Regions from separate parts of the Limosilactobacillus oris genome, predicted to be linked through region 1. Evidence: a T-box and tRNA genes for the amino acid it is inferred to sense, from the RefSeq annotation. Region 1 holds a T-box; the other regions hold tRNA genes.

Region 1 (9,830 bases):
ACAAGGCAGAGTATCGCCAGTGTGATTGATCCGGATAAGGACCATTCGATCGTCCAGGGGGCCGACTACAAGCGACCGCTAATCAAAGAGCTGAGCGATGGGCACCTGATTGTCAACATCTATAATCCCCAGGGCAAAAAGCTGCTGTCGACGGGCCGCTCCGATGTCCGCCCGTCACTGGTAAATGACCGGCAAGTTCGAATCTATAAGGGCGCCCGTCACCAAATCCTGGTGGGGCACATGCCGATTTATTCGCAAAAGAGCCGGCAGGTAATCGGCTACCTCCAAGTAGAAAATAACCTGAACGCGTATGTCCAGAGCTACCGTCAGTTACGGCTTGTCTGTGGGTTGGCCCTGTGCCTGGTGGTCTTAGCAAGTGGCCTGCTCGGCTACTTCCTGTCGTCCTTTTTCTTACAGCCGCTCAGTGGGATCCATGACACCGTTAAGGCCATCAGCAAGGACCCCACCAAGGACATCCGGGTTCCCAAGGTCAACCGGAATGATGAACTAGCCGAGTTGATTGAGATGTTCAACGAGATGCTGGACCGGATGCAGCGCTACCTGGACCAGCAAAGCCAGTTTGTCAGCGACGTCAGTCATGAACTGCGGACCCCGGTCGCAATTATCCAAGGTCACTTGGAAATGTTGCAGCGGTGGGGCAAGGATGATCCGCAAGTCCTTGACGACTCCCTGGCTGCTTCACTGGTGGAAACAAAACGGATGAAGAACCTGGTCCAAGAAATGCTGGACCTCAGCCGGGCGGAACAGGTCGAAATCAACTTCCGGGACCAGCGGACGGTGGTAAACGACGTGGTTCATCAGGTCTTTAATAACTTCAAGATGCTCTACCCGGACTTTACCTTTACCCTCGATGATGACGTGGATGAGAAAATCAGCGTGAACATTTACCGCGACCACTTGGAACAGGTCTTGGTAATCCTCTGCGATAACGCCGTGAAGTATTCAGGAGAGCGCAAGGAGATCCACCTGACCCTTTCCCGGGGGATGAACACCGTGGAAATCGGGGTTCAAGACTTCGGTGAAGGGATTCCGCCGGAAGATGCCCAACGGGTCTTTGACCGCTTTTACCGGGTAGATAAGGCCCGGAGTCGCAAGAAAGGCGGGAATGGACTAGGACTTTCGATTGCCCAACGACTGGTCGAGGGTTACCATGGCAGTATCAGTCTGGAAAGTTCCCTTGGCGCAGGTTCCCTCTTCAAGGTCGTCCTGCCCATTATTGAAGATCAGGAAAATAAATCAGAATAGGAAAACGTCCCAAACCGGCTATTAAAAGCTGGTTTGGGACGTTTTCGTTTGTGGTGGTTAGCCACGTAGACAGGTTAGATTAAAATACCGTTGCAGTGGTCAAGTTCGTGCTGGATAATTTCGGCCGGGAAGGCGGTGAGGGTTAACTCCTGCTGTTCCCACTGCTCGTTGGTGAAGCGAACCCTAATTTTTTGAAACCGGGTTGTGGAACGTTGTCCGGAGAGTGAGAGACAGCCTTCTTGGACCTGGTAAGGCCCACTCTTGGCAACTATTTGCGGATTGAACATTACCACTTGGAGCGGCCCGAGACTGGCAATAATGATGCGTTTTGTTACCCCAATCATATTAGCGGCCATCCCGACACAGCGGTCGGCATTGGCCGTGAGGGTGTCTCTGAGGTCCTGTGCGACTGGTAAATCGTCCTTGCTCGCCAGCTGGCTGACTTGGCGCAGGATATTTACGTCCCTGTTGACTGGCTTAATCATGGTGAATCCTCCTTAAAATAAAAGGGGCCAGGAATAATCTCCCAGCCACTATCTAATATTTACTTGTGATGGTGCTGTTTACCCGCGTTCCGTTGCCGGTTCCGCTTAGCTGCCTTGTTAGCCTCGGTTGTTGTTTGTCCCGGCTGTTTCAGCTGGTCAATCGCACTAGCGGTTGCGTTGGCAGGCGTCTGTGGTGCCGCAGGCATTTTAATTGGGTGGTTCTTGCTTTCTTCTTCGATCCGCTTCCGGATGCGTGGCCGGTAGGCGTTGACCATCAGGGTTTGCAAGATGGCGAAGAGTCCCCCGATAAAGAAGTACAGTCCCAGCCCAGCGGAGGAAGTCAGGGAGATAAAGAAGGTCATAAATGGACTCATCCAGATGGCCATCTTCATCTGCTTCTTCTGTTCTTCTGGAACCCCGATGAGCCCCAGGTAGCTTTGGGCAGCGTAGGCGATAAAGGAAAGGACCGCCAGGATGATGCTTGGCTTCCCCAGGGCGATGCCGAAGAATTCAGCGTGGTAAAGGTCTGGTGAGTAGCGGATGGCAGCGTAAAGGGCGGCAAAGACTGGCAACTGAATTAACAGTGGCAGACAGCCAATCCCCCCGGTAATGCTGATGTTGTTATCCCGGTAGAGGGCCATCATCTGCTGGCTTACCGCCGCTTGTTCCTCTGGAGTTTTGGCGGCCTTTTGCTTTTCACTCAGTTCCTTGATCAGTGGCTGGACCTTAGCCATCTTCTCCTGGGTAATCGTGGACTTCTTCATTTGTGAGAACATTACCGGTAGCAAGATGGACCGAACCACGACTACGATAACGATGATTGCCCAACCGTAGTTGTTGCCGAGGTGGGCAGCTAGCCATTCCATCAGGTGCTGCATTGGCTTTGCCATGTAGTCGTAGACAAAACCATAGGGCTTCCCGCTCTTGGTCGTTCGTACACAGCCGCTCAGGGTCAGCAATAAGACGGACAGCAGACCGGCAAGTGTTAGTTTCTTGTGTTTCATGCGTTAATAATAACTCCTTGCAATTTCTTAATTTGGGTAACAGTACATATCTTAACTTAAAGCGGCATTAAAAGCCAGCTGGTGAGGCGAATTAGCGACGGATTGTAAACTGGCCCCCGTAATCCTGGCAGGGGAGGCGGTGCTTGCTAACTTGATTGACGTGGGCATAAGGGGTGGGCCCGCTTTCAACGCGGGCGATAAAGTTGGTCACCGCGTCTGGCAACCCCTGAACTTCCAGATAGACCTGGCCGGATGGAAGGTTCTTGACAAAGCCACTGACGCCGTACTGCTGGGCGAGGCGGTAGCAGCCCCACCGAAAACCGACTCCCTGAACCTGGCCGCTGACGGTAAGCTGATAGTTGATCATTGGCAAACTCCTTAACAAAAACTTAGTAACTGCCGAATGGGTTGTCTGTATTGTACACCATTGTTTCATGGTATAATTAAAAATAAGAGAAAGGTAGTTTTTAATGGAAGAATTAACATCTGTTCACAACCAACACGTCAAAAATTGGAAGAAGCTGCAAACAAAGAAGTTTCGTCGGCAGAGTGGAGAATATCTGCTGGATGGCTGGCACCTGGTTAACGAGGCCGTCAAGGCTGGCAACCAACTCCGGCAGCTGATTGGGACGGCTGACCAGCTTGCGGCTCACCAGGACTTAGTTGCTCGCACTGCGGAAGCCTATGTGGTGACTCCAGAGATTATGCAGCACGTTACGGACACGGTAACTCCCCAGGGAATTGCTGCGGTCGTTGACCTGCCAGACGCGCACCGGGTACCAGCGAATATTCAGGGGGCCTGGCTCCTCTTGGACCGGGTCCAAGATCCGGGCAACGTCGGTACAATGGTTCGAACCGCGGACGCGGCAGGGTTTACAGGCGTGGTTGTTGGCGACCGGTCGGCTGACCTTTTTGGTCCCAAGGTTGTGCGTTCCATGCAGGGGAGTCAGTTTCATTTGACCCTGCTCGAAGGCGATCTCCACAAGTGGATTCAGGACTTTAAGCAGCTCGGCGCTCCCGTCTATGGTACCCAGCTTAATCCGGCAGCAAAAAATTTCCGGGATGTTCATCCTGGACAGACCTTTGCCTTGATTATGGGCAATGAAGGCCAGGGGATGGCAGCTGACCTATTGAAAGAGACGACGGCCAACCTTTATATCCCCATGCGGGGAGACGCTGAGTCCTTAAACGTGGCGGTTTCCGCGGGAATCCTGATGTTCCAACTGAACCGGGAACTGGACTAGGAGCAAATTAATTTAAATCCTGGTCATTTTTCAGTATGATAATCTAAAACAATTAGGAAGGGGTATTACATGAAAACAAAGAATGAATGGCGTCAAGATCGTGAGTACATGGCGATTGTCAATGATTTATTAGCCCAACCGGCTGTACAGAAGTTAGCGGACTATACTCAGCACCATCATTCTAACCGTCTCCAGCATTCAATCGCGGTGTCTTACGATAGTTACCGAATTGCGAAGCGTCTGCACCTGGATTACCGGAGTACGGCCCGGGCAGGCCTGCTGCATGACCTGTTCTACTATGACTGGCGGACGACCAAGTTTGACCTGGGAACGCACGCCTTCATCCATCCCCGTGTGGCCCTGCGCAACGCGGAGAAGATTACCCCATTGAATAAAAAGGAAAAGGATATTATCTTAAAGCATATGTTCGGAGCAACGATGGCGACGCCGCGTTATCCGGAGAGCCTGATTGTTTCCTTAGTCGACGATTTCGAAGCGGAGCACGAATTCTTTAGCCCACTGCGAGCGAAGCTGCGGCGCAAGATTAAGAAACGGCGGATGCGTACTATCTGGTAGGGAGGAGTAATACTATGACTGAAATGGTAGCAAAGAAACGAGAAGAAGGAGGCTGTAAACTCTGTCCGAAATTTACCCAAACCTTTATGATGCTGGGGAAGAAGTGGAATGGCTTGATTATTGAGGTCCTGCTGGAACAGCCGACACTGCGGTTCAAAGACATTGCAGGCGCTATCACCAAGTGCAGCGACCGGGTACTGTGTGAACGGCTCAAAGAACTGGAAGATGAGCAGATCGTTGTACGGAATACTTATCCTGGTTCTAGCCGGGTCGATTACTCACTGACCGAACGAGGCCGTGAGTTGGCACCAGTAATGGAAGCCGTCCACAAGTGGAGCGACAAGTGGTGCTAATTTAGGCTTGACCTGACTTAGCGGAGTGTTTACAATGTTAAATGTTAAAAGCGTTGACGAAAACTAGTAGCTAGTTCAGGCCCGGCAGAGAGTCGTCACCTCATTCTGCAAGTGACGACCGGTGCCAACTGGTGAATTTCATTTTCTGAGCTGGTACGTAATGGTATTCCGGCTGATCACCGTTATTGATCGACTAAGTGTACCGGCACTGCGCCGGTAAACTAGGGTGGTACCGCGATGCTTCGTCCCTATTTGGGGACGAAGCTTTTTTATTTCAAAGGAGCTGAAAAAATGGGATTAAAAGATCGACTGACGGAACTTCGCGACGAAGGGCTGGCAGAAATTAAGAATTCTAAGGACCTGAAGAAGATTAACGAAATTCGGGTCAAAATGCTGGGGAAGAAGGGGCCAATCACGAGTGTTCTGCGGGGAATGCGTGACCTCAGTGCCGAGGAACGGCCGGTGGTTGGTCAGTTTGCCAACAAGGTTCGTGACGAGTTGACCACGGCTATCGAGGAACGGCGGACCGAGCTGGAACAGGCTGCCCTGGATGCTGAACTGGCGGCGGAAACGGTAGACGTGACCCTTCCTGGGACGCCGGTTGCCCAGGGCCAGTCTCACGTTATCCAGCAGATCATTGATCAGGTGGTCGACCTCTTCGTTTCCATGGGTTATGAAGTGGCCGTCGGGGATGAAGTCGAGCAGGAAGTTTATAACTTCGAAAAGCTGAACCTGCCGAAGGACCACCCGGCCCGGGATATGCAGGATACTTTCTACGTTACCCCCACGGTCTTGATGCGGACGCAGACTTCGCCAATGCAGGCCCGGATGCTGGAAAAGCACGACTTTAGCCGGGGGCCGTTGAAGATGATTTCCCCCGGGAAGGTTTACCGGCGGGATACGGATGACGCGACCCACAGTCACCAGTTCAACCAGATTGAAGGGATGGTTGTCGGCAAGCACATCACCATGGCTGACCTGAAGGGAACCCTGGAAGTAGTTGCCCAGTCGCTCTTCGGTGACAAGCTCAAGGTTCGTTTGCGGCCGAGTTACTTCCCCTTCACCGAACCATCTGTGGAAGCGGATATTACCTGTTTCAACTGCCTGGGGAAGGGTTGCGCGATCTGTAAGCACACCGGCTGGATTGAAGTGCTGGGTGCCGGAATGGTTCACCCGAACGTTCTCAAGATGTCGGGCGTGGACCCAGAAGTTTACGGCGGGTTTGCCTTTGGACTAGGCCCAGACCGGTTTGCAATGTTGAAGTACGGGGTCGACGATATCCGGAACTTCTACCAAAATGACGTGCGCTTCCTGAACCAGTTCGACGAGAAAGGATAAGTTAAATGAAAGTATCATACCAATGGCTGAAAGAATACTTAGATATTGACGTTGAGCCCCATGAACTAGCCGAAAAGATTGCCCGGACATCGGTCGATATTAACGATGTTTATTCCCTGAGCGACGGCCTGAAGAAAATTGTGGTCGGGAACGTCATTACTTGCGAACCGCACCCGGATTCGGACCACCTGCACGTCTGCCAAGTCGACGTTGGTGAAGACGAACCAATTCAGATTGTCTGTGGTGCGCCGAATGTGGCGGCTGGTGAAAAGGTGATTGTAGCCCTTCACGGTGCCCGGATTGGTGACAACGTCAAAATTAAGCGGGGCAAGATCCGCGGTGTACAATCAAACGGGATGCTGTGTGCCCTGCAGGAGCTGGGCTTTAGTGATAAGATCGCACCGAAGGACTACGATGACGGCATTTACCTCCTGCCGGACGATGCCAAGCCGGGCGAGTCGGTCTTCCCATACCTGGGGATGGATGATGTGATCATTGATACTGATGTTACGCCTAACCGGGGTGACATGCTGAGTATCTACGGGAACGTCAACGACATTGCCGCCTTCTACGGCCTAAAGTCCCACTTTAAGAAAGTCGCGGTTAAGGAAGAGGCTAGCCAGGCAACCAGCGACCGCTTGTCTGCCCAGGTAACGGATACCAAGCTGGCACCAGCCTACAAGTTGCGGGTGGTTGACGGTGTTACGGTAGCTGATAGTCCGCTTTGGTTGCAAATCAAGCTCTGGAATTCTGGTGTTCGGCCGGTCAACAACGTGGTTGACGTCACTAACTACGTACTGCTCAAGTACGGCCAGCCACTCCACAGTTACGACTATGACCAGCTCCCAGGTCACGACTTCGGCGTTCGCCATGCCCAAGCTGACGAGAAATTCACCACCCTCGATGGGGATGAACAGACCCTGAAAGAGAGCGACATTGTCGTTACGGTCGCTGGTCAGCCGGTCGCCCTGGCCGGGACAATGGGTGGTCAGGGGACCGCGGTTTCCGCCAGCACAAAGACGGTTGCCTTGGAAGCAGCGATTTTTGACCCAATTATGGTGCGGAAGCAGGCTCGGCGGTTAGACCTTCACAGTGAATCGTCAATGCGTTTTGAGCGGGGAATCAACCCGGCTACGGTGGAAACGGCGCTGGATGAAGCGGCGGAACTCATCAGCGAATTAGCTGGTGGTCAGGTTACCACGGGAATTGTCACTGCCAGTGAAAAACCGGCGGAGGATAAGCAGATTACCTTATCGCTTGCCAAAATCAACCACGTGCTCGGGACCGAACTCAGCCAGGACGAGGTAAGCGACATTTTTAACCGGCTGGCCTTCCCGGTTGACGTCGTTGATGATGACCAGCTGACGGTAACCGTTCCATCCCGGCGGTGGGACATCTTTGTGGCCGCGGACCTGTACGAAGAAATTGCCCGGATTTACGGCTATGATAACCTTCCCGCTACTTTGCCCGTAATGACTCGCAACCACGGGGGCCTTACCCCACGGCAAAAGTTCCTGCGGGCGAGCCGACATGAGATGGAGGGGATGGGCCTGACGCAAGCAATCAGCTATTCCTTAACGACTGAGGATAAGGCTAAGCAGTTCCAAATTGACCCCCTCGCGGAGCCAATGAAGCTGGACTTTCCGATGAGCTCCGACCACGTTGCGACCCGGATGAGCCTCATCAGCGGCCTGCTGATTGACGTGGCGTACAACGTGGCCCGAAACGTCAACAACGTGGCCCTTTACGAAGTCGGACGGGTTTTCCTGCCGAAGGGTGGCGAGCGCCCAGAAGAACAGGAACACTTGGCTGGTGCAATTACCGGTCAGCTGCTGGCCAATTCTTGGCATAAGCAGGATCAGCCGGTGGACTTCTTCCAAATTAAGGGAATCGTAGAACGGTACTTGCATAATCTGGGCCTGGCCGAGACAATCACCTACCGGGCAACGCAGGCCCGGGCGGAGATGCACCCGGGACGGACGGCCGATATTTATGTCGATGACCAATTAGTGGGCTTTGTGGGCCAAGTTCACCCGCGGACGGCGAAGGACTACAAGGTACCTGCAACTTACGTCTTTGAACTGAACTTGGAAGCACTGCTGGCAGCTGATAAGGTGGCTAATGAATACCACCCAATCAGTAAGTACCCAGCAATTACTCGTGATATTGCCCTGTTGGTTGATCGCAACGTCACGAATGCCGACGTGATTGCGGTAATCGAAAAGCGGGCCGGCGCCTTCTTAAAGAAGGTTCATCTCTTTGACGTATACAGCGGCCTTCATCTGCCAAAGGGAAAGAAGTCCCTGGCCTACACGCTGACTTACCAGGATGACCATGATACCCTGACCGAAGACCAGGTCAACAAGGCCTTTGCCAAGGTTACCCAGGCGTTGGAGGATGAACTGGCAGCAGAAATTCGGTAAATTTATTAACGGGATTGGAAGGGGGAGTCGCTGCGGCTCCCCTTGTCCACCACTATTAAGCAGTTACTGTGTTATAACATTATCGGAAAGGGGCTGAGATTCTTCCCAGCCTCCTTTTCACTAAGGGCAAAATTATGGAAGAACAGAAATTAAAAAAGCAAAACCGCCTGGTCTTAGTTATTATAGTGCTGCTGGTGGCCGCGGGTTTGGCAATTCACCAGTATTTCAACTACGCCTTGCGTCCCGTGAGCAGTGCTAGCCAGCAACGGGTCACGGTGACAATCCCCCGGGGAGCGACTGATGACGAGGTGGCAAGGATCTTGAAAGAAAAACAGCTGGTGAGGAGTGCGTACGTGTTCAGCTACTACCTGCAGACGCATAAGACGAAGGGAGTCAAGGCTGGGAAGTTTAGGCTGGCGCAGACCCAGTCGGTTCCCCAAATTGCGGCTGAACTCCAGAGCAGTCGGGCGGCAAAACGCTAATTGCTAGTTGCTCGAATACCGATAGTGCTGTATACTATTTCAGATTAAATTAAAAGAGGGAGCAGACTGCATTAATGAGTACTGAACAAAAACGGCGGCCAATCATTATTGGGGTAACCGGTGGCTCTGGTAGTGGAAAGACGACTGTTAGCAAGGCCATCTATAATCAATTAAAGGGGCAGGATATCCAAATCATTACCCAGGATACCTACTATAACGACCAGGCAGACATGACTATGGAGGAGCGGAAGCAGGTTAATTATGACCACCCGCTGGCTTTTGATACCGACCTCCTGATCAGCCAGTTAAGTGACCTCCGTCATAACCGGGCGATTGAGATGCCGGTATATGATTACAAGGCTTATACCCGGTCCCAGGAAACGGTCCACGTGGAGCCAACCGAGATTATCATTTTAGAAGGAATCTTGATTCTGGATGATGAGCGCCTCCGGGACCTGATGGACATTAAGGTCTACGTTGATACCGATGATGACATTCGAATCATTCGCCGCATTAAGCGGGATATGGATGAGCGGGGCCGGTCCTTGGATTCCGTAATCAACCAGTACCTGGCTACCGTTAAGCCGATGTTCCACCAGTTTGTGGAGCCAACGAAGCGCTACGCGGATATTATCGTCCCCGAGGGCGGTGAAAACCAC
Region 2 (9,830 bases), 650 kb from region 1:
TACGCCCTTTTCCACCGGGGGTCAGCCTGCCCAGCTTGTAGCAATGCTGCAGTGTGGCGTTGACGGGGGACTGGCAAGCTCGGTTCTCTTGATGAAGTTCGTGGTTTTCCAAGCGATGATCGTGATTAACTTCCTGGTCAGCTTACTGATTGGTTTCCACTTTATCGCAGAAAAACTCCATGCGTTATCACTGCTGGTATTGCTGGGGTTTGTTATCCACTTGGCGGTGATCGTCGGTTTGCTGCTGGTGATGTACTGGTACGGATTCACCAAGCGGGCCCTGAACTTGTTGATTAAACCCTGCGCCTGGTTTATGAAACCGCAACGGTACGAGCGACTACGAATTTCTTTGAATGAAAAGGTGGACTCTTTTTATCAGGAAAGTCTCCGCATGAAGGAAGAATACGGGAAGATGGCTAAGGTCTGCCTGGTAACGTTGTGCCAGCTGTTTTTCTATTATGCGATTCCATACTTCATTATGCTGGCACTTGGGGTTCACGGAATGAACTTTATAATGGTGATTAGCCTCCATGTGCTTATTTTCATGATCATTTCGCTCTTCCCAATTCCGGGAGGAGCAGGTGGGGCAGAGTACTCATTCTCCGTTCTTTTTGCCAGCTTTATTGGTTCTGGTACTAAGCTAGTGTTGGCGATGATTTTGTGGCGGCTGTTGACGTACTATTTCGGGATGTTCGCCGGGATGGTTGCATTGTTTATTAAACCAGATAAAATTAAACATGAAGATTAGCGGTTGGGGATGTTCTCCAGCCCTTTTTAGTTAAGGAGGATTGACTTAGTGGAAGAATCAATGTTGCTGCCGATTGTTCGCCGCCTCAATGCGATGCGGTGTGATACAAGCGGGAAAAGACAGCGTCGGATGTTTGAACAGTTTGGAATTCCGGTTTGCGAAGTGACCTATGTTCGTGAAAGCGATGAGTTTATTTTTGTGCGTTTCCGTCCACAGGAACGGTTCTGCTTTGACAGCATTGACTTAACGGCGATTGAAGTTTACGACAGTTTATATGAACTGCGGCATACTTTTTAAATTCAAAAAAAGTGTTGACGAACAGGGGAATGCCTGGTATATTATTACTTGCTGTTACGGAGCAGTGTGATTGATGCTTCAAAATAGTTGTTGACAGAGATTTACATCTTTGTTACCATGAATGAGTTGTCTTGTGAGATGATAATCAAGAATCGTTAAAAGTTGTTCTTGACATCAAATCACCTTGATGATAAAATATAAAAGCTGTCTGATGACAGCTTGGTAGACCTTTGAAAACTGAACAAAGTTTCGACGAATCAAATGTGTAGGGTCTTCGGTCACTTCGGTGATTGAAGCAAAAACATTTGCGAAGTCAATTCGCTTAATTAATTTGAAATAGAGCTATTCAAGTTCTTATATTTTATATGAGAGTTTGATCCTGGCTCAGGATGAACGCCGGCGGTGTGCCTAATACATGCAAGTCGAGCGCACTGGCCCAACAGAAATGACGTGCTTGCACTGATTTGACGTTGGATTCCCAGTGAGCGGCGGACGGGTGAGTAACACGTGGGCAACCTGCCCCAAAGCGGGGGATAACATTTGGAAACAGGTGCTAATACCGCATAACTTGGAAAACCACATGGTTTTCCAATAAAAGATGGTTTCGGCTATCACTTTGGGATGGGCCCGCGGTGCATTAGCTAGTTGGTAAGGTAACGGCTTACCAAGGCGATGATGCATAGCCGAGTTGAGAGACTGATCGGCCACAATGGAACTGAGACACGGTCCATACTCCTACGGGAGGCAGCAGTAGGGAATCTTCCACAATGGGCGCAAGCCTGATGGAGCAACACCGCGTGAGTGAAGAAGGGTTTCGGCTCGTAAAACTCTGTTGTTGGAGAAGAACGTGCGTAAGAGTAACTGTTTACGCAGTGACGGTATCCAACCAGAAAGTCACGGCTAACTACGTGCCAGCAGCCGCGGTAATACGTAGGTGGCAAGCGTTATCCGGATTTATTGGGCGTAAAGCGAGCGCAGGCGGTTGTTTAGGTCTGATGTGAAAGCCTTCGGCTTAACCGAAGAAGTGCATCGGAAACCGGGCGACTTGAGTGCAGAAGAGGACAGTGGAACTCCATGTGTAGCGGTGGAATGCGTAGATATATGGAAGAACACCAGTGGCGAAGGCGGCTGTCTGGTCTGCAACTGACGCTGAGGCTCGAAAGCATGGGTAGCGAACAGGATTAGATACCCTGGTAGTCCATGCCGTAAACGATGAGTGCTAGGTGTTGGAGGGTTTCCGCCCTTCAGTGCCGAAGCTAACGCATTAAGCACTCCGCCTGGGGAGTACGACCGCAAGGTTGAAACTCAAAGGAATTGACGGGGGCCCGCACAAGCGGTGGAGCATGTGGTTTAATTCGAAGCTACGCGAAGAACCTTACCAGGTCTTGACATCTTGCGCCAACCTCAGAGATGAGGCGTTCCCTTCGGGGACGCAAAGACAGGTGGTGCATGGTCGTCGTCAGCTCGTGTCGTGAGATGTTGGGTTAAGTCCCGCAACGAGCGCAACCCTTGTTACTAGTTGCCAGCATTCAGTTGGGCACTCTAGTGAGACTGCCGGTGACAAACCGGAGGAAGGTGGGGACGACGTCAGATCATCATGCCCCTTATGACCTGGGCTACACACGTGCTACAATGGCCGGTACAACGAGCAGCTAACCCGCGAGGGTGTGCAAATCTCTTAAAGCCGGTCTCAGTTCGGACTGCAGTCTGCAACTCGACTGCACGAAGTCGGAATCGCTAGTAATCGCGGATCAGCATGCCGCGGTGAATACGTTCCCGGGCCTTGTACACACCGCCCGTCACACCATGGAAGTTTGTAACGCCCAAAGTCGGTGGCCTAACCATTTGGAGGGAGCCGCCTAAGGCGGGACAGATGACTGGGGTGAAGTCGTAACAAGGTAGCCGTAGGAGAACCTGCGGCTGGATCACCTCCTTTCTAAGGAATAAAACGGAACCTGCACATAGTTGAAACTTTGTTTAGTTTTGAGAGGTTTACCTTTCAAAACGAAGACGCTTATTTGGGCCTATAGCTCAGTTGGTTTAGAGCGCACGCCTGATAAGGGGGGGGTGGTGGTTTAATTCCTTTTAGGCCTTTTTTTTGGGGGTTTTGTTCGGGGGGGGGGGCCTTTTTTGTAAGGGGGGGGGTTTGTTTTTTCCCTTTTTTTTTTTTTGAGCTTGTACTTTGAAAACTAAATAATATCTAATTTCTTTTTATTGAAAACAATAAACCGAGAACACCGCGTTATTTGAGTTTAATTAACGAAATAATCGCTAACTCAATTAATCAGGGTGATCACGAAGTGATCATCAAGGTTAAGTTATGAAGGGCGCATGGTGAATGCCTTGGTACTAGGAGCCGATGAAGGACGGGACAAACACCGATATGCTTCGGGGAGTGGTAAGTACACTTTGATCCGGAGATTTCCGAATGGGGAAACCCAACCAGCTTAGTCGTTGGTTACCTGACTAGTGAATCTATAGCTAGCAGGGGGAAGACGCAGTGAACTGAAACATCTCAGTAGCTGCAGGAAGAGAAAGAAACATCGATTCCCTGAGTAGCGGCGAGCGAAAGGGGAAGAGCCCAAACCAGTGAGCTTGCTTGCTGGGGTTGTAGGACTGAACAATGGAGTTACCAAGATGCGACGTAGTCGCAACAGCTGGGAAGCTGTGCCAGAGAGGGTGATAGCCCCGTAGACGAAACGTCACATTCTCCGTTCAGGATCCTGAGTACGGCGGGACACGTGAAACCCCGTCGGAAGCAGCGAGGACCATCTCGCAAGGCTAAATACTACCTAGTGACCGATAGTGAACCAGTACCGTGAGGGAAAGGTGAAAAGCACCCCGGAAGGGGAGTGAAAAAGTTCCTGAAACCATGTGCCTACAAGCAGTCGGAGCCCGTTAAAGGGTGACGGCGTGCCTCTTGCAGAATGAACCGGCGAGTTATGATTGCATGCAAGGTTAAGACGGAAAAGTCGGAGCCGTAGCGAAAGCGAGTCTTAAATGGGCGAATGAAGTATGTAGTTATAGACCCGAAACCAGGTGACCTACCCATGTCCAGGTTGAAGGTGCGGTAAAGCGCACTGGAGGACCGAACCCGTGTCAGTTGAAAATGGCTGGGATGAGGTGTGGGTAGCGGTGAAATTCCAAACGAACTTGGAGATAGCTGGTTCTCTCCGAAATCTCTTTAGGGGGAGCCTTGAGGAAAAGAATCATGGAGGTAGAGCTACTGTTTGGACAAGGGGCCCGTCATGGGTTACCAACTTCAGATAAACTCCGAATGCCATCGATTTATACTCAGGAGTCAGACGATGAGTGATAAGATCCACCGTCGAAAGGGGAACAGCCCAGATCACCAGTTAAGGTCCCTAAATATATGCTAAGTGGAAAAGGATGTGGAGTTGCATAGACAACTAGGATGTTGGCTCAGAAGCAGCCACCATTTAAAGAGTGCGTAATAGCTCACTAGTCGAGTGATCCTGCGCCGAAAATGTACCGGGGCTAAGCATATTACCGAAACTGTGGATGTGCACTACGTGCACGTGATAGGAGAGCGTTCTAAGGGCGGCGAAGTCAGACCGTGAGGACTGGTGGAGCGCTTAGAAGTGAGAATGCCGGTATGAGTAGCGAAAGACAGGTGAGAATCCTGTCCACCGAATGACTAAGGTTTCCTGGGGAAGGCTCGTCCTCCCAGGGTAAGTCGGGACCTAAGCCGAGGCCGAAAGGCGTAAGCGATGGCTAACAGGTTGAGATTCCTGTACCAGTTGAATGCGTTTGAATGATGGAGGGACGCAGGAGGCTAAGCGAACCGCACGATTGGAAGAGTGCGGCCAAGCAGTAAGTCAGTAACTGAGTCAAATGCTTAGTTGCGAGTTGACAAGCTGTGATGGGGAGTGAAATTAAAGTAACGAAGTCGCCGATGTCACACTGCCGAGAAAAGCTTCTAGTGAGTATTCAACTGCCCGTACCGCAAACCGACACAGGTAGTCGAGGAGAGAATCCTAAGGTGAGCGAGAGAACTCTCGTTAAGGAACTCGGCAAAATGACCCCGTAACTTCGGAAGAAGGGGTGCTGGTCGCAAGGCCAGCCGCAGTGAAAAGGCCCAGGCGACTGTTTATCAAAAACACAGGTTTCTGCAAAATCGTAAGATGAAGTATAGGGGCTGACGCCTGCCCGGTGCTGGAAGGTTAAAAGGATGGGTTAGCTTCGGCGAAGCTCAGAATTGAAGCCCCAGTAAACGGCGGCCGTAACTATAACGGTCCTAAGGTAGCGAAATTCCTTGTCGGGTAAGTTCCGACCCGCACGAAAGGCGTAACGATCTGGGCACTGTCTCAACGAGAGACTCGGTGAAATTGAAATCCCTGTGAAGATGCAGGGTACCCGCGACAGGACGGAAAGACCCCATGGAGCTTTACTGTAGCTTGATATTGAGTGTTTGTACTGCTTGTACAGGATAGGTAGGAGCCGTAGAAAGCGGAACGCTAGTTTCGCTGGAGGCGCTGGTGGGATACTACCCTTGCATTATGACCACTCTAACCCGCAGCACTGAACGTGCTGGGAGACAGTGTCAGGTGGGCAGTTTGACTGGGGCGGTCGCCTCCTAAAAGGTAACGGAGGCGCCCAAAGGTTCGCTCAGAATGGTTGGAAATCATTCGGAGAGTGTAAAGGCACAAGCGAGCTTGACTGCGAGACAGACAGGTCGAGCAGGGACGAAAGTCGGGCTTAGTGATCCGGTGGTTCCGCATGGAAGGGCCATCGCTCAACGGATAAAAGCTACCCTGGGGATAACAGGCTTATCTCCCCCAAGAGTCCACATCGACGGGGAGGTTTGGCACCTCGATGTCGGCTCATCGCATCCTGGGGCTGTAGTCGGTCCCAAGGGTTGGGCTGTTCGCCCATTAAAGCGGTACGCGAGCTGGGTTCAGAACGTCGTGAGACAGTTCGGTCCCTATCCGTCGCGGGCGTAGGAAATTTGAGAGGACCTGTCCTTAGTACGAGAGGACCGGGATGGACATACCGCTGGTGTACCAGTTGTTCCGCCAGGAGCATCGCTGGGTAGCTATGTATGGACGAGATAAACGCTGAAAGCATCTAAGTGTGAAACTCGCCTCGAGATGAGATTTCCCATTCCCTTCGGGGAAGTAAGACCCCACAAAGATGATGTGGTAGATAGGATGGAAGTGGAAGTGCAGTGATGCATGGAGCGGACCATTACTAATCGGTCGAGGACTTAACCAAGGCAAAGCGGAAAGGTTTGTTGGAAAGGGATAGATATTGTTTAGTTTTGAGAGCGCAAGCTCTCATCTCGGAAGAGATGAAGTGTGGTGATGATGGCTTGAAGGATACACCTGTTCCCATGCCGAACACAGAAGTTAAGCTTCAACACGCCGAAAGTAGTTGGGGGATCGCTCCCTGCGAGGATAGGACGTTGCCACGCGATTGACGGACTTTGGCACCTGGCTTTGTGCCGGGGTTCGGATACTGGAGAGTTGTCCGAGTTGGCCGAAGGAGCAGCATTGGAAATGCTGTATACGGGTTAAAGCCTGTATCAAGGGTTCGAATCCCTTACTCTCCGTTATGACCCGTTAGTCAAGTGGTTAAGACACCAGCCTTTCACGCTGGTATCGTGGGTTCAAATCCCGCACGGGTCACTTTTGGAGGATTAGCTCAGTTGGGAGAGCGTCTGCCTTACAAGCAGAGGGTCACAGGTTCGAGCCCTGTATCCTCCATTAACAACTTAATAGTTGTTACCCATACACGATGGCTCGGTAGCTCAGTTGGTAGAGCAACGGATTGAAGCTCCGTGTGTCGGCGGTTCGATTCCGTCCCGCGCCATTTATGGAGGAGTAGCGAAGTCTGGCTAAACGCGACGGTCTGTAAAACCGTTCCTTCGGGTTCGGCGGTTCGAATCCACCCTCCTCCATTTATAGGGATATAGTTAAACGGTATAACTACGGTCTCCAAAACCGTCATTGTGGGTTCGATTCCTACTATCCCTGCTTAACTGAATATTTTGGCGGTATTGGTGAAGTTTGGTTAACACACCGGTTTGTGGGTCCGGCACGCGTGGGTTCAAATCCCACATACCGCCCTTATGATTGAACATGAGGGTCTTTCCTGTTCAATCTTAACTATTTGGTGGTATAGCCAAGTGGTAAGGCAGAGGTCTGCAAAACCTTTATCATCGGTTCAAATCCGATTACCACCTTTTAGTTAGCTGATGCCTCTGTGGCGGAATTGGCAGACGCGCTGGACTCAAAATCCAGTTCCCGTTGAGGGAGTGTGGGTTCGACCCCCACCGGAGGCATTTTACAGATACTATTCAGCTAATATTAAATAGGCTTGAATTGCTGGCTTAGAAGCGTTCAAGCCTGTTTTTATTTTAAATTTTATTTCTGCTTGGACATCAGTTAAAATGTAAGCAGTCAATAACAACACGTCTATGAATTATTCAATGTGCCTTCTATACTGAGACTATCCCAGTGTAGGAGGCATTTTTGATGGAAGAAAAATCTGAAATTATTACCCCAGTTTTTAAAAGTAAGGATACCTTTAATAAAAGCAAACGCATGGCCTCGCGGCCCGCAGTAAAAATGGAAGTTAATGATATAAGATTAACTGCTTTCCGCGGAGCTAATCCTAATTTGGTAAGTGAAATAGCTAAGGTGATTGTTCGTTATGCTCATTGATTGGACGGTCCCGGATTATGTCTATCTGGTATGCGGTAAAACGGATTTAAGAAAAGGCATTGATGGTTTAGCAATGGTTATCGCTGAGAACTATGGACTTGAGCTATACAATAATTCTTTATTTCTTTTCTGTGGAAGTAGAAATGATCGGTTCAAAGGATTATTTTGGGATGGTGAAGGATTTATCCTTTTGTACAAACGCTTTGAAAATGGCCGACTTAAGTGGCCCAGGTACAGTCAGGAGGCAAAACAACTATCCAGCAGACAAGTTAAGTGGTTATTAGCAGGACTTAATCCGCTTCCGGTAAAGCAAATTAAGCCTGCCAAACCCGGTAGTTTTTATTAGATCACTCCTTTTTAAAATGATGGTTCTTTGGTATAATATCAAGGACATCAAAGGAGGTGACGCACGATGACTGATTCAGCCGAGAAGAGAATTAAACAGTTAGAAGAACAGTTGGCAGAAGCAAATAAGAAAATTGCCCAATTAATGGCAATTATTAAGCTTCAACAGAATCAAATGTTTGGGAAAAAAACTGAAGTTATTGATAAAGTAGCTGAGGGCCAACAATCACTTTTTAATGACCAAATCTTAAATCAGCTACAAGACAGCGATGTATCAATCACTGAAGTGATTGAACAAATACCAAGGAAAGTAGTGCGTCACCGCAAGCCCAAGGCAAGTGGTCAACGGACTACTTTTTTGAATAATTTGCCTCAAATTAATCATGTTATTCACCTTGAAAGTAACCTTTGTCCAGATTGTCATCAAGAAATGAAACTAATTGGAAAACATCTGTATAGTCGTGAACCAAAACTAAAGCCAGCAGAACTTTTATGTGTAAACTACTATCAGGAAAGTTATCGCTGTAAAACGTGCCACCGTCGTGGTGGCGATAAAATTGTTAGTAGTAAGATGCCACAGAGTCTCTTACCGCATAGTTATTTTTCCAGCTCAATTTTAGCGAAAGTGGCGGAATATAAGTTTAACTTGGCGTTACCATTTCATCGCCAAATTAAGCTCTGGCAAGCCTTAGGTTTGCCAGTCAAAGGGCGCCAATTAGCAACTAATATTATCAAAGTAAGTCAAACTTATTTAGAGCCCCTATATCAACGGCTACTTAATCTAACTAAGCAAGAGGCGGTTATTCATATGGATGAAACACCGTTTAAAGTAATCGATGAGCGTAATGAAACCAGCTACTTCTGGGTAACTAGAACTACCGAAGAGTTTAGTAAGCATCAAATTGCGTTGTTTCATTATTTTAATACTCGTTCGGGTAAAATAATCGGTAAGCTTATGGGGCACAATTACAATGGAGTTATTATGTGCGACGGCTATGGTGGTTATAGTAATCGACTATATCCTAGGGCAAAGTTTGGTTCATGCCTGGTTCACATTCGTCGTGAGTTTTACCGAATAACACGGCTACTGAAAAAGGAGCAGTTGAAGCATTCCAAGGCTTATCAAGTGCTAAAATTGATGCGTCCGATTTTTTATTACGAAAATCGGTTAAAGTATCATAATCAAATTGAAAAGCTTCAACAACGAAAGTTGTTGGTTAAGCCTTTAGTAGACCAACTGTATGATTATCTGGAAGAAATTAACTTTCCCCAGGGTCAATTAAAAGCAGCCATTAATAATGCCTTGAAACTTAAAAAGCGAGTATATCGAATCTTTGAAAATGGACAAATTCCATTGACCAATAATCCGGTGGAACAAACAATCAGACCATCAACTCTGATTCGTAAAAATAGTTTATTCGCTAAAAGTATTGATGGTGCACAAGCCAGTGCAGTTTACTACAGCTTAACTGCCACTGCAAAATTAAATCATTTGAATATCTATAAGTATTTTAAATACTTATTTGATCACCTACCAAACCGCGAGGACGAAGGCCTCGAGGCTTATTTGCCATGGGCAAAACAAGTACAAAGAAATTGTCATGAATAAACAAGAAGGCGTCCAAGACTAGATCAAAAAGATTCGGCCTTGGACGCCTTTTTGTCAATACGTATCAATAACGACTGCTTACGTTAAAATAAGGGCGTCCATTTGCCTAAAAGCAAATAAATTTTATAGAGATGACCCTCCAGGA
Region 3 (9,830 bases), 530 kb from region 1:
AGACTTCTCAAGAAATTCTTTAACTTTTTGTAAGTAAATAAACAAAGTCCAGATTTTTTTCTAATTGCCTCCGCAATTTGTACTATAATAGTAATTGACTATTATTATGAGGAGGAATTCCCGTGCTAACTAAACTCAGCTTTACATTTGGGTCCCACCAGATTCTCCAGGGAATTATTGATGACCACCCAGACCGCAAGTTTAAATTAATGCAAGCATCAACCCACAGCAACAAGCTGGCCCTGTTCGATCTATCAAATCAAAATCCAATTTTTAAAAATCCGGTAGTCCTAACCGTTCTTGACGAAACCATGGACAGTAACTACAACGGACTCTTTTATTACCAGTCTTTCCAGGTTAACGGTGACCGGCAGCAAGTTCTCTACAACAGCTTACAAAAAGTGATTGCTGACAAGCCTGCTGCGATGAATGCCGGTCTGATGACTTCCGTTGCCAATAAGGCGGAGAGTTCAACGCTGGTATTAATCACCGCCTGGGATAGCTTCGAAGATTTGACTGCTTGGAAAAAAAGTGATCCCTTCGCTAGTTTAACCAACTTTACTACTATGGGCTCTGATAATTACTACTATGATGAGGTTTACCGTTCCGTGCGGTAATTTTAATGCTGTGAACGGCAGCAAGCGGCTGTGTCTGGTTTTCTAACCAAACACAGCCGCTTTTTTTGCTACGCAGTTAGCCCTGTCAGCCGGTCGTACTGTAACATTATCAGTTTAAGCTGGTTAAGAGATTGAGCGTATTAGCGCTTCTCCCTAACCTCATTTTTTGTTTTAAACTAAAAAAGGTTGAGCAAACAACTCAACCTTTATGACGGTCCGTACGAGACTCGAACTCGTGATCTCATCCGTGACAGGGATGCGTCCTAAACCAACTAGACCAACGGACCAAAAATTGCGGGGGCTGGATTTGAACCAACGACCTCCGGGTTATGAGCCCGACGAGCTACCAGACTGCTCTACCCCGCGATAATAAAAGTGACCCGTGCGGGATTTGAACCCACGATACCAGCGTGAAAGGCTGGTGTCTTAACCACTTGACTAACGGGTCATAAACGGAGAATGAGGGATTCGAACCCTCGCGCCGCTTTCGCGACCTACACCCTTAGCAGGGGCGCCTCTTCAGCCAACTTGAGTAATTCTCCAATGGGCCTAAATGGACTTGAACCATCGACCTCACGCTTATCAGGCGTGCGCTCTAAACCAACTGAGCTATAGGCCCATATAGTAAAAGCGGGTAACGAGAATCGAACTCGCGACAACAGCTTGGAAGGCTGTGGTTTTACCACTAAACTATACCCGCATGATAAACAGATGGCGCGGGACGGAATCGAACCGCCGACACACGGAGCTTCAATCCGTTGCTCTACCAACTGAGCTACCGAGCCAAAACGGTCCGTACGAGACTCGAACTCGTGATCTCATCCGTGACAGGGATGCGTCCTAAACCAACTAGACCAACGGACCAAAAATTGCGGGGGCTGGATTTGAACCAACGACCTCCGGGTTATGAGCCCGACGAGCTACCAGACTGCTCTACCCCGCGATAATAATAAAAGGAGGATGAGGGATTCGAACCCTCGCGTCGCTCTCACGGCCTAGCGGTTTTCAAGACCGCCCCCTTCAGCCACTTGGGTAATCCTCCATATGTACAAAAACCAGATTCATCAGAGCAAATGCCCGATGGACCTTGTAGGACTCGAACCTACGACCGGGCGGTTATGAGCCGCTTGCTCTAACCAACTGAGCTAAAGGTCCAAAACAGCCAGTCAAATCGCGGCGGGGGGGATCGAACCCTCGACCTCCCGGGTATGAACCGGACGCTCTAGCCAGCTGAGCTACACCGCGAATGCTAATATATAAATATTAGAAATCGGGAAAACAGGATTCGAACCTGCGACCCCCTGGTCCCAAACCAGGTGCTCTACCAAGCTGAGCTATTTCCCGAAAATGCACCCAGAAGGAGTCGAACCTTCAACCTTCTGATTCGTAGTCAGACACTCTATCCAATTGCGCTATGGGTGCGTGTAAGTGCCGAGGACCGGGATCGAACCGGTACGGTTATCACTAACCGCGGGATTTTAAGTCCCGTGCGTCTGCCAATTCCGCCACCCCGGCATTATAGGAATTGACAAAGCGGAAGACGGGATTCGAACCCGCGACCCCCACCATGGCAAGGTGATGTTCTACCACTGAACTACTTCCGCATATTTAAGTGCCGACTAGAGGAGTCGAACCTCCGACCTTCTGTTTACAAGACAGATGCTCTACCAGCTAAGCTAAGTCGGCAAGTTTCCTTCGGTATTATACCAAACCGCTAGTCATTTGGCAATGAGCCGTGTGGGGATCGAACCCACGACCCTCTGATTAAAAGTCAGATGCTCTACCAACTGAGCTAACGGCTCATGAGCTAATGCTCAATGGAGGATACAGGGCTCGAACCTGTGACCCTCTGCTTGTAAGGCAGACGCTCTCCCAACTGAGCTAATCCTCCATAAACGCGTGGCAACGTCCTATCCTCGCAGGGAGCGATCCCCCAACTACTTTCGGCGTGTTGAAGCTTAACTTCTGTGTTCGGCATGGGAACAGGTGTATCCTTCAAGCCATCATCACCACACTTCATCTCTTCCGAGATGAGAGCTTGCGCTCTCAAAACTAAACAATATCTATCCCTTTCCAACAAACCTTTCCGCTTTGCCTTGGTTAAGTCCTCGACCGATTAGTAATGGTCCGCTCCATGCATCACTGCACTTCCACTTCCATCCTATCTACCACATCATCTTTGTGGGGTCTTACTTCCCCGAAGGGAATGGGAAATCTCATCTCGAGGCGAGTTTCACACTTAGATGCTTTCAGCGTTTATCTCGTCCATACATAGCTACCCAGCGATGCTCCTGGCGGAACAACTGGTACACCAGCGGTATGTCCATCCCGGTCCTCTCGTACTAAGGACAGGTCCTCTCAAATTTCCTACGCCCGCGACGGATAGGGACCGAACTGTCTCACGACGTTCTGAACCCAGCTCGCGTACCGCTTTAATGGGCGAACAGCCCAACCCTTGGGACCGACTACAGCCCCAGGATGCGATGAGCCGACATCGAGGTGCCAAACCTCCCCGTCGATGTGGACTCTTGGGGGAGATAAGCCTGTTATCCCCAGGGTAGCTTTTATCCGTTGAGCGATGGCCCTTCCATGCGGAACCACCGGATCACTAAGCCCGACTTTCGTCCCTGCTCGACCTGTCTGTCTCGCAGTCAAGCTCGCTTGTGCCTTTACACTCTCCGAATGATTTCCAACCATTCTGAGCGAACCTTTGGGCGCCTCCGTTACCTTTTGGGAGGCGACCGCCCCAGTCAAACTGCCCACCTGACACTGTCTCCCAGCACGTTCAGTGCTGCGGGTTAGAGTGGTCATAATGCAAGGGTAGTATCCCACCAGCGCCTCCAGCGAAACTAGCGTTCCGCTTTCTACGGCTCCTACCTATCCTGTACAAGCAGTACAAACACTCAATATCAAGCTACAGTAAAGCTCCATGGGGTCTTTCCGTCCTGTCGCGGGTACCCTGCATCTTCACAGGGATTTCAATTTCACCGAGTCTCTCGTTGAGACAGTGCCCAGATCGTTACGCCTTTCGTGCGGGTCGGAACTTACCCGACAAGGAATTTCGCTACCTTAGGACCGTTATAGTTACGGCCGCCGTTTACTGGGGCTTCAATTCTGAGCTTCGCCGAAGCTAACCCATCCTTTTAACCTTCCAGCACCGGGCAGGCGTCAGCCCCTATACTTCATCTTACGATTTTGCAGAAACCTGTGTTTTTGATAAACAGTCGCCTGGGCCTTTTCACTGCGGCTGGCCTTGCGACCAGCACCCCTTCTTCCGAAGTTACGGGGTCATTTTGCCGAGTTCCTTAACGAGAGTTCTCTCGCTCACCTTAGGATTCTCTCCTCGACTACCTGTGTCGGTTTGCGGTACGGGCAGTTGAATACTCACTAGAAGCTTTTCTCGGCAGTGTGACATCGGCGACTTCGTTACTTTAATTTCACTCCCCATCACAGCTTGTCAACTCGCAACTAAGCATTTGACTCAGTTACTGACTTACTGCTTGGCCGCACTCTTCCAATCGTGCGGTTCGCTTAGCCTCCTGCGTCCCTCCATCATTCAAACGCATTCAACTGGTACAGGAATCTCAACCTGTTAGCCATCGCTTACGCCTTTCGGCCTCGGCTTAGGTCCCGACTTACCCTGGGAGGACGAGCCTTCCCCAGGAAACCTTAGTCATTCGGTGGACAGGATTCTCACCTGTCTTTCGCTACTCATACCGGCATTCTCACTTCTAAGCGCTCCACCAGTCCTCACGGTCTGACTTCGCCGCCCTTAGAACGCTCTCCTATCACGTGCACGTAGTGCACATCCACAGTTTCGGTAATATGCTTAGCCCCGGTACATTTTCGGCGCAGGATCACTCGACTAGTGAGCTATTACGCACTCTTTAAATGGTGGCTGCTTCTGAGCCAACATCCTAGTTGTCTATGCAACTCCACATCCTTTTCCACTTAGCATATATTTAGGGACCTTAACTGGTGATCTGGGCTGTTCCCCTTTCGACGGTGGATCTTATCACTCATCGTCTGACTCCTGAGTATAAATCGATGGCATTCGGAGTTTATCTGAAGTTGGTAACCCATGACGGGCCCCTTGTCCAAACAGTAGCTCTACCTCCATGATTCTTTTCCTCAAGGCTCCCCCTAAAGAGATTTCGGAGAGAACCAGCTATCTCCAAGTTCGTTTGGAATTTCACCGCTACCCACACCTCATCCCAGCCATTTTCAACTGACACGGGTTCGGTCCTCCAGTGCGCTTTACCGCACCTTCAACCTGGACATGGGTAGGTCACCTGGTTTCGGGTCTATAACTACATACTTCATTCGCCCATTTAAGACTCGCTTTCGCTACGGCTCCGACTTTTCCGTCTTAACCTTGCATGCAATCATAACTCGCCGGTTCATTCTGCAAGAGGCACGCCGTCACCCTTTAACGGGCTCCGACTGCTTGTAGGCACATGGTTTCAGGAACTTTTTCACTCCCCTTCCGGGGTGCTTTTCACCTTTCCCTCACGGTACTGGTTCACTATCGGTCACTAGGTAGTATTTAGCCTTGCGAGATGGTCCTCGCTGCTTCCGACGGGGTTTCACGTGTCCCGCCGTACTCAGGATCCTGAACGGAGAATGTGACGTTTCGTCTACGGGGCTATCACCCTCTCTGGCACAGCTTCCCAGCTGTTGCGACTACGTCGCATCTTGGTAACTCCATTGTTCAGTCCTACAACCCCAGCAAGCAAGCTCACTGGTTTGGGCTCTTCCCCTTTCGCTCGCCGCTACTCAGGGAATCGATGTTTCTTTCTCTTCCTGCAGCTACTGAGATGTTTCAGTTCACTGCGTCTTCCCCCTGCTAGCTATAGATTCACTAGTCAGGTAACCAACGACTAAGCTGGTTGGGTTTCCCCATTCGGAAATCTCCGGATCAAAGTGTACTTACCACTCCCCGAAGCATATCGGTGTTTGTCCCGTCCTTCATCGGCTCCTAGTACCAAGGCATTCACCATGCGCCCTTCATAACTTAACCTTGATGATCACTTCGTGATCACCCTGATTAATTGAGTTAGCGATTATTTCGTTAATTAAACTCAAATAACGCGGTGTTCTCGGTTTATTGTTTTCAATAAAAAGAAATTAGATATTATTTAGTTTTCAAAGTACAAGCTCTGAGGGTAAACCCCTCAAAACTAAACAAAGTTTCAACTATGTGCAGGTTCCGTTTTATTCCTTAGAAAGGAGGTGATCCAGCCGCAGGTTCTCCTACGGCTACCTTGTTACGACTTCACCCCAGTCATCTGTCCCGCCTTAGGCGGCTCCCTCCAAATGGTTAGGCCACCGACTTTGGGCGTTACAAACTTCCATGGTGTGACGGGCGGTGTGTACAAGGCCCGGGAACGTATTCACCGCGGCATGCTGATCCGCGATTACTAGCGATTCCGACTTCGTGCAGTCGAGTTGCAGACTGCAGTCCGAACTGAGACCGGCTTTAAGAGATTTGCACACCCTCGCGGGTTAGCTGCTCGTTGTACCGGCCATTGTAGCACGTGTGTAGCCCAGGTCATAAGGGGCATGATGATCTGACGTCGTCCCCACCTTCCTCCGGTTTGTCACCGGCAGTCTCACTAGAGTGCCCAACTGAATGCTGGCAACTAGTAACAAGGGTTGCGCTCGTTGCGGGACTTAACCCAACATCTCACGACACGAGCTGACGACGACCATGCACCACCTGTCTTTGCGTCCCCGAAGGGAACGCCTCATCTCTGAGGTTGGCGCAAGATGTCAAGACCTGGTAAGGTTCTTCGCGTAGCTTCGAATTAAACCACATGCTCCACCGCTTGTGCGGGCCCCCGTCAATTCCTTTGAGTTTCAACCTTGCGGTCGTACTCCCCAGGCGGAGTGCTTAATGCGTTAGCTTCGGCACTGAAGGGCGGAAACCCTCCAACACCTAGCACTCATCGTTTACGGCATGGACTACCAGGGTATCTAATCCTGTTCGCTACCCATGCTTTCGAGCCTCAGCGTCAGTTGCAGACCAGACAGCCGCCTTCGCCACTGGTGTTCTTCCATATATCTACGCATTCCACCGCTACACATGGAGTTCCACTGTCCTCTTCTGCACTCAAGTCGCCCGGTTTCCGATGCACTTCTTCGGTTAAGCCGAAGGCTTTCACATCAGACCTAAACAACCGCCTGCGCTCGCTTTACGCCCAATAAATCCGGATAACGCTTGCCACCTACGTATTACCGCGGCTGCTGGCACGTAGTTAGCCGTGACTTTCTGGTTGGATACCGTCACTGCGTAAACAGTTACTCTTACGCACGTTCTTCTCCAACAACAGAGTTTTACGAGCCGAAACCCTTCTTCACTCACGCGGTGTTGCTCCATCAGGCTTGCGCCCATTGTGGAAGATTCCCTACTGCTGCCTCCCGTAGGAGTATGGACCGTGTCTCAGTTCCATTGTGGCCGATCAGTCTCTCAACTCGGCTATGCATCATCGCCTTGGTAAGCCGTTACCTTACCAACTAGCTAATGCACCGCGGGCCCATCCCAAAGTGATAGCCGAAACCATCTTTTATTGGAAAACCATGTGGTTTTCCAAGTTATGCGGTATTAGCACCTGTTTCCAAATGTTATCCCCCGCTTTAGGGCAGGTTGCCCACGTGTTACTCACCCGTCCGCCGCTCACTGGGAATCCAACGTCAAATCAGTGCAAGCACGTCATTTCTGTTGGGCCAGTGCGCTCGACTTGCATGTATTAGGCACACCGCCGGCGTTCATCCTGAGCCAGGATCAAACTCTCATATAAAATATAAGAACTTGAATAGCTCTATTTCAAATTAATTAAGCGAATTGACTTCGCAAATGTTTTTGCTTCAATCACCGAAGTGACCGAAGACCCTACACATTTGATTTGTCGAAACTTTGTTCAGTTTTCAAAGGTCTACCAAGCTGTCATCAGACAGCTTTTATATTTTATCACAGCTACCACTATCAAGTCAACAACTAATTTTAAGCAATTATTTGTTAGCTCTCAAACAAGCAGCTTAAATAATATATCATGCTGTCAAAACGATGTCAACGACTTTTTTCAAAGCTGCTTATTCCGTTTGACAACGTTAATTACTATACAAGAATTACCAATTACTGTCAACAACATTTTGAACCTTAGCTACTAGTCAAAAACACTAAATAATGAACGATCATTTAGTGTTTGCTCATTATCGTGGAACATCGGCTAAGTTTTAGCAACAATTCCACCAGACTCAGGGCCTAAAAGTGGACTGATAGCGAACTATTCGCCAAGTTCAAACATTTCAGATTTATTACGTTTATCCTAATATTGTCCCTGCTATCTTCACAAGGCGCAGATTTCCTGCTAAACTTCATCACTGTTAACTAGCTATAAGAAAAGGAGAATATCGTTGACTACACTGATCGACTTTATATTACATATCGACACGCACATCATCCAAATTGTAAATCAGTTTGGCGACTGGACTTACCTAATCCTGTTTGCAATTATCTTCATTGAAACTGGAGCGGTAATCATGCCGTTTCTTCCTGGGGATTCGTTGCTGTTTGCTGCCAGTGCGATTGCTGCTGACCCCCGTTATAACCTCAACATCTGGATTTTTGCCCTGCTTTTCTTAATCGCCTGCCTGGGTGGTGACTCACTGAACTTCTTAATCGGTCATAAAATCGGCAAGACTCTTTCTAATCACTCGCTCTTTGGCAAACTGATTAATAAAGAAAGTCTAGCAAAATCGGAAGCCTTCTTTGAGCGGCACGGTGCGCCCGCAATCATCCTTGCCCGGTTCATGCCAATCATTAGAACTTTTGCCCCCTTTGCTGCGGCAGGATCTGGCTTTCCATACCGCCGCTTTATCCCATACAGTATCACTGGTTGCTTAGCTTGGGTAATCCTTTGCTGTGGTTCAGGCTACTTCTTTGGAAACCTGCCCTTTGTTCAAGAACACTTCTCGGTAATTATTCTCGGGATTATCTTTGTAACCCTGCTCCCAGCAATTTTCGGTTTCCTAAAGTCGAAATTTGGTAAGTCCAGTGGCGAAGTGGAGGTATCCCCAGAGTACCGCGAGGAAGAAAAAGACTAAACTCACCCAAACTATAAACAGCTTTGTAAAAAAGCTCAGCGGCATCAGTAAAATAATCGGGTCCACCCGCGGATTCAACACCCAGTCCATCTTAGCAAAGAGCCAGTAATGGCTGGTAATGAACAAACTAGGAAAGTTAACCAGCATCATTGTCAAAATAACCGCTAAGATGCTCATCCCCCACGTTAACGGTGACAGCAACTGCCAAAGTTGTTGCCGCCGTTTTTCTTTTTGCAAAAGTATGCAAGCAGCTGACGTACTAACTACCATAACCAGCTCATTAAGCAGCAAGTAGCGTTTCACATCAGCAAAGTGGCCCCGTGCCGCAACGGTGAGCGGCATCCGCTCTAACACTAACCGGTTTCCTGGGAGCTCAAGGTAAGCAAGCAGCCGCCGGTAATCACTATTTATTCCGTTTCGACTGACTTGTAATGATCCAGGATGCGAAATGAACCATGGTGAAACATTAATCGTAATAAAAAGAGCAACACTAAACACGCTAATAATACATACTAGCGTAATCAGGATTGCTCTTCGACTAGTCAATCTGCCAATCATCTAAAGTCGCCACCGTATATGTCGGTTGAATCTCTTCTTGTTCAACTTCAGCTGGACGGGAAAGGCCCGTGTACACTAACAGGCTGTCCATTCCAACGTTAATTGCCGCCTGAATATCCGTATGGTAGTTATCCCCCACCATCACCGCATCAGCCGTAGTTAAACCAACTCGTTTTAATGCCATTTCCATAATAATTTTTTCGGGTTTGCCAATCATCAGCGGCTTTTGTTGGGTTGCGTACTCCACTAACTTAACAAGTGAGCCCGCTCCCGGAACCATCCCTCGTTCGTTAGGAAGGTTGCTATCAGCGTTCGTGCCAATAAACTTTGCACCGGCCCGAATCAATAGTACCGCCTTCTCCAGCTTTTCATAGGTAACATGGGAATCCAAGCCTACTACAACAAAGTCCGGATCCTGATCATCGTCCTTGAACCCCTTCGCAGCTAAAGCCTCTCGGAGGCCGCTTTCCCCCACTACGTATACCGACCGTCGTTCCCCGGCAACTTGGTCTAAGTAGTCAGCAGTTGCCAGTGCCGTTGTGTATATAT

The links. The T-box of region 1 lies ahead of pheS (phenylalanine--tRNA ligase subunit alpha). A T-box ahead of a tRNA ligase gene usually reads a tRNA of that ligase, here a tRNA-Phe.
Region 2: it has a tRNA-Phe gene. The T-box ahead of pheS (phenylalanine--tRNA ligase subunit alpha) is inferred to sense a tRNA for this amino acid. The anticodon was not compared.
Region 3: it has a tRNA-Phe gene. The T-box ahead of pheS (phenylalanine--tRNA ligase subunit alpha) is inferred to sense a tRNA for this amino acid. The anticodon was not compared.

What each region holds. Positions count from the first base shown of each region.
Region 1 covers NZ_CP104398.1:539,831-549,660, reverse strand. Annotated here, with positions in the region: gene N4599_RS02915 (HAMP domain-containing sensor histidine kinase) at 1-1,266, shown strand, start outside; gene N4599_RS02910 (peptide deformylase) at 1,341-1,751, opposite strand; gene yidC (membrane protein insertase YidC) at 1,811-2,755, opposite strand; gene N4599_RS02900 (acylphosphatase) at 2,847-3,122, opposite strand; gene N4599_RS02895 (TrmH family RNA methyltransferase) at 3,226-3,999, shown strand; gene N4599_RS02890 (HD domain-containing protein) at 4,069-4,575, shown strand; gene N4599_RS02885 (winged helix-turn-helix transcriptional regulator) at 4,590-4,928, shown strand; T-box leader at 4,973-5,181, shown strand; gene pheS (phenylalanine--tRNA ligase subunit alpha) at 5,220-6,266, shown strand; gene pheT (phenylalanine--tRNA ligase subunit beta) at 6,272-8,689, shown strand; gene N4599_RS02870 (endolytic transglycosylase MltG) at 8,824-9,171, shown strand; gene udk (uridine kinase) at 9,246-9,830, shown strand, end outside.
Region 2 covers NZ_CP104398.1:1,892,979-1,902,808, forward strand. Annotated here, with positions in the region: gene N4599_RS09325 (lysylphosphatidylglycerol synthase transmembrane domain-containing protein) at 1-748, shown strand, start outside; gene N4599_RS09330 (DUF1797 family protein) at 797-1,045, shown strand; rRNA gene N4599_RS09335 (16S ribosomal RNA) at 1,407-2,981, shown strand; rRNA gene N4599_RS09340 (23S ribosomal RNA) at 3,357-6,280, shown strand; rRNA gene rrf (5S ribosomal RNA) at 6,363-6,479, shown strand; tRNA gene N4599_RS09350 (tRNA-Ser) at 6,526-6,617, shown strand; tRNA gene N4599_RS09355 (tRNA-Glu) at 6,622-6,693, shown strand; tRNA gene N4599_RS09360 (tRNA-Val) at 6,699-6,771, shown strand; tRNA gene N4599_RS09365 (tRNA-Phe) at 6,805-6,877, shown strand; tRNA gene N4599_RS09370 (tRNA-Tyr) at 6,883-6,965, shown strand; tRNA gene N4599_RS09375 (tRNA-Trp) at 6,971-7,041, shown strand; tRNA gene N4599_RS09380 (tRNA-His) at 7,059-7,133, shown strand; tRNA gene N4599_RS09385 (tRNA-Cys) at 7,180-7,250, shown strand; tRNA gene N4599_RS09390 (tRNA-Leu) at 7,265-7,349, shown strand; gene N4599_RS09395 (hypothetical protein) at 7,543-7,731, shown strand; gene tnpB (IS66 family insertion sequence element accessory protein TnpB) at 7,721-8,077, shown strand; gene tnpC (IS66 family transposase) at 8,144-9,685, shown strand.
Region 3 covers NZ_CP104398.1:4,863-14,692, reverse strand. Annotated here, with positions in the region: gene N4599_RS00165 (hypothetical protein) at 123-617, shown strand; tRNA gene N4599_RS00160 (tRNA-Asp) at 830-904, opposite strand; tRNA gene N4599_RS00155 (tRNA-Met) at 910-983, opposite strand; tRNA gene N4599_RS00150 (tRNA-Glu) at 994-1,065, opposite strand; tRNA gene N4599_RS00145 (tRNA-Ser) at 1,071-1,159, opposite strand; tRNA gene N4599_RS00140 (tRNA-Ile) at 1,162-1,236, opposite strand; tRNA gene N4599_RS00135 (tRNA-Gly) at 1,247-1,317, opposite strand; tRNA gene N4599_RS00130 (tRNA-Phe) at 1,330-1,402, opposite strand; tRNA gene N4599_RS00125 (tRNA-Asp) at 1,407-1,481, opposite strand; tRNA gene N4599_RS00120 (tRNA-Met) at 1,487-1,560, opposite strand; tRNA gene N4599_RS00115 (tRNA-Ser) at 1,572-1,659, opposite strand; tRNA gene N4599_RS00110 (tRNA-Ile) at 1,699-1,772, opposite strand; tRNA gene N4599_RS00105 (tRNA-Met) at 1,789-1,862, opposite strand; tRNA gene N4599_RS00100 (tRNA-Pro) at 1,888-1,961, opposite strand; tRNA gene N4599_RS00095 (tRNA-Arg) at 1,966-2,039, opposite strand; tRNA gene N4599_RS00090 (tRNA-Leu) at 2,047-2,132, opposite strand; tRNA gene N4599_RS00085 (tRNA-Gly) at 2,150-2,221, opposite strand; tRNA gene N4599_RS00080 (tRNA-Thr) at 2,231-2,303, opposite strand; tRNA gene N4599_RS00075 (tRNA-Lys) at 2,347-2,419, opposite strand; tRNA gene N4599_RS00070 (tRNA-Val) at 2,436-2,508, opposite strand; rRNA gene rrf (5S ribosomal RNA) at 2,515-2,631, opposite strand; rRNA gene N4599_RS00060 (23S ribosomal RNA) at 2,714-5,637, opposite strand; rRNA gene N4599_RS00055 (16S ribosomal RNA) at 5,843-7,417, opposite strand; gene N4599_RS00050 (VTT domain-containing protein) at 8,034-8,723, shown strand; gene N4599_RS00045 (TIGR01906 family membrane protein) at 8,649-9,281, opposite strand; gene N4599_RS00040 (TIGR01457 family HAD-type hydrolase) at 9,262-9,830, opposite strand, start outside.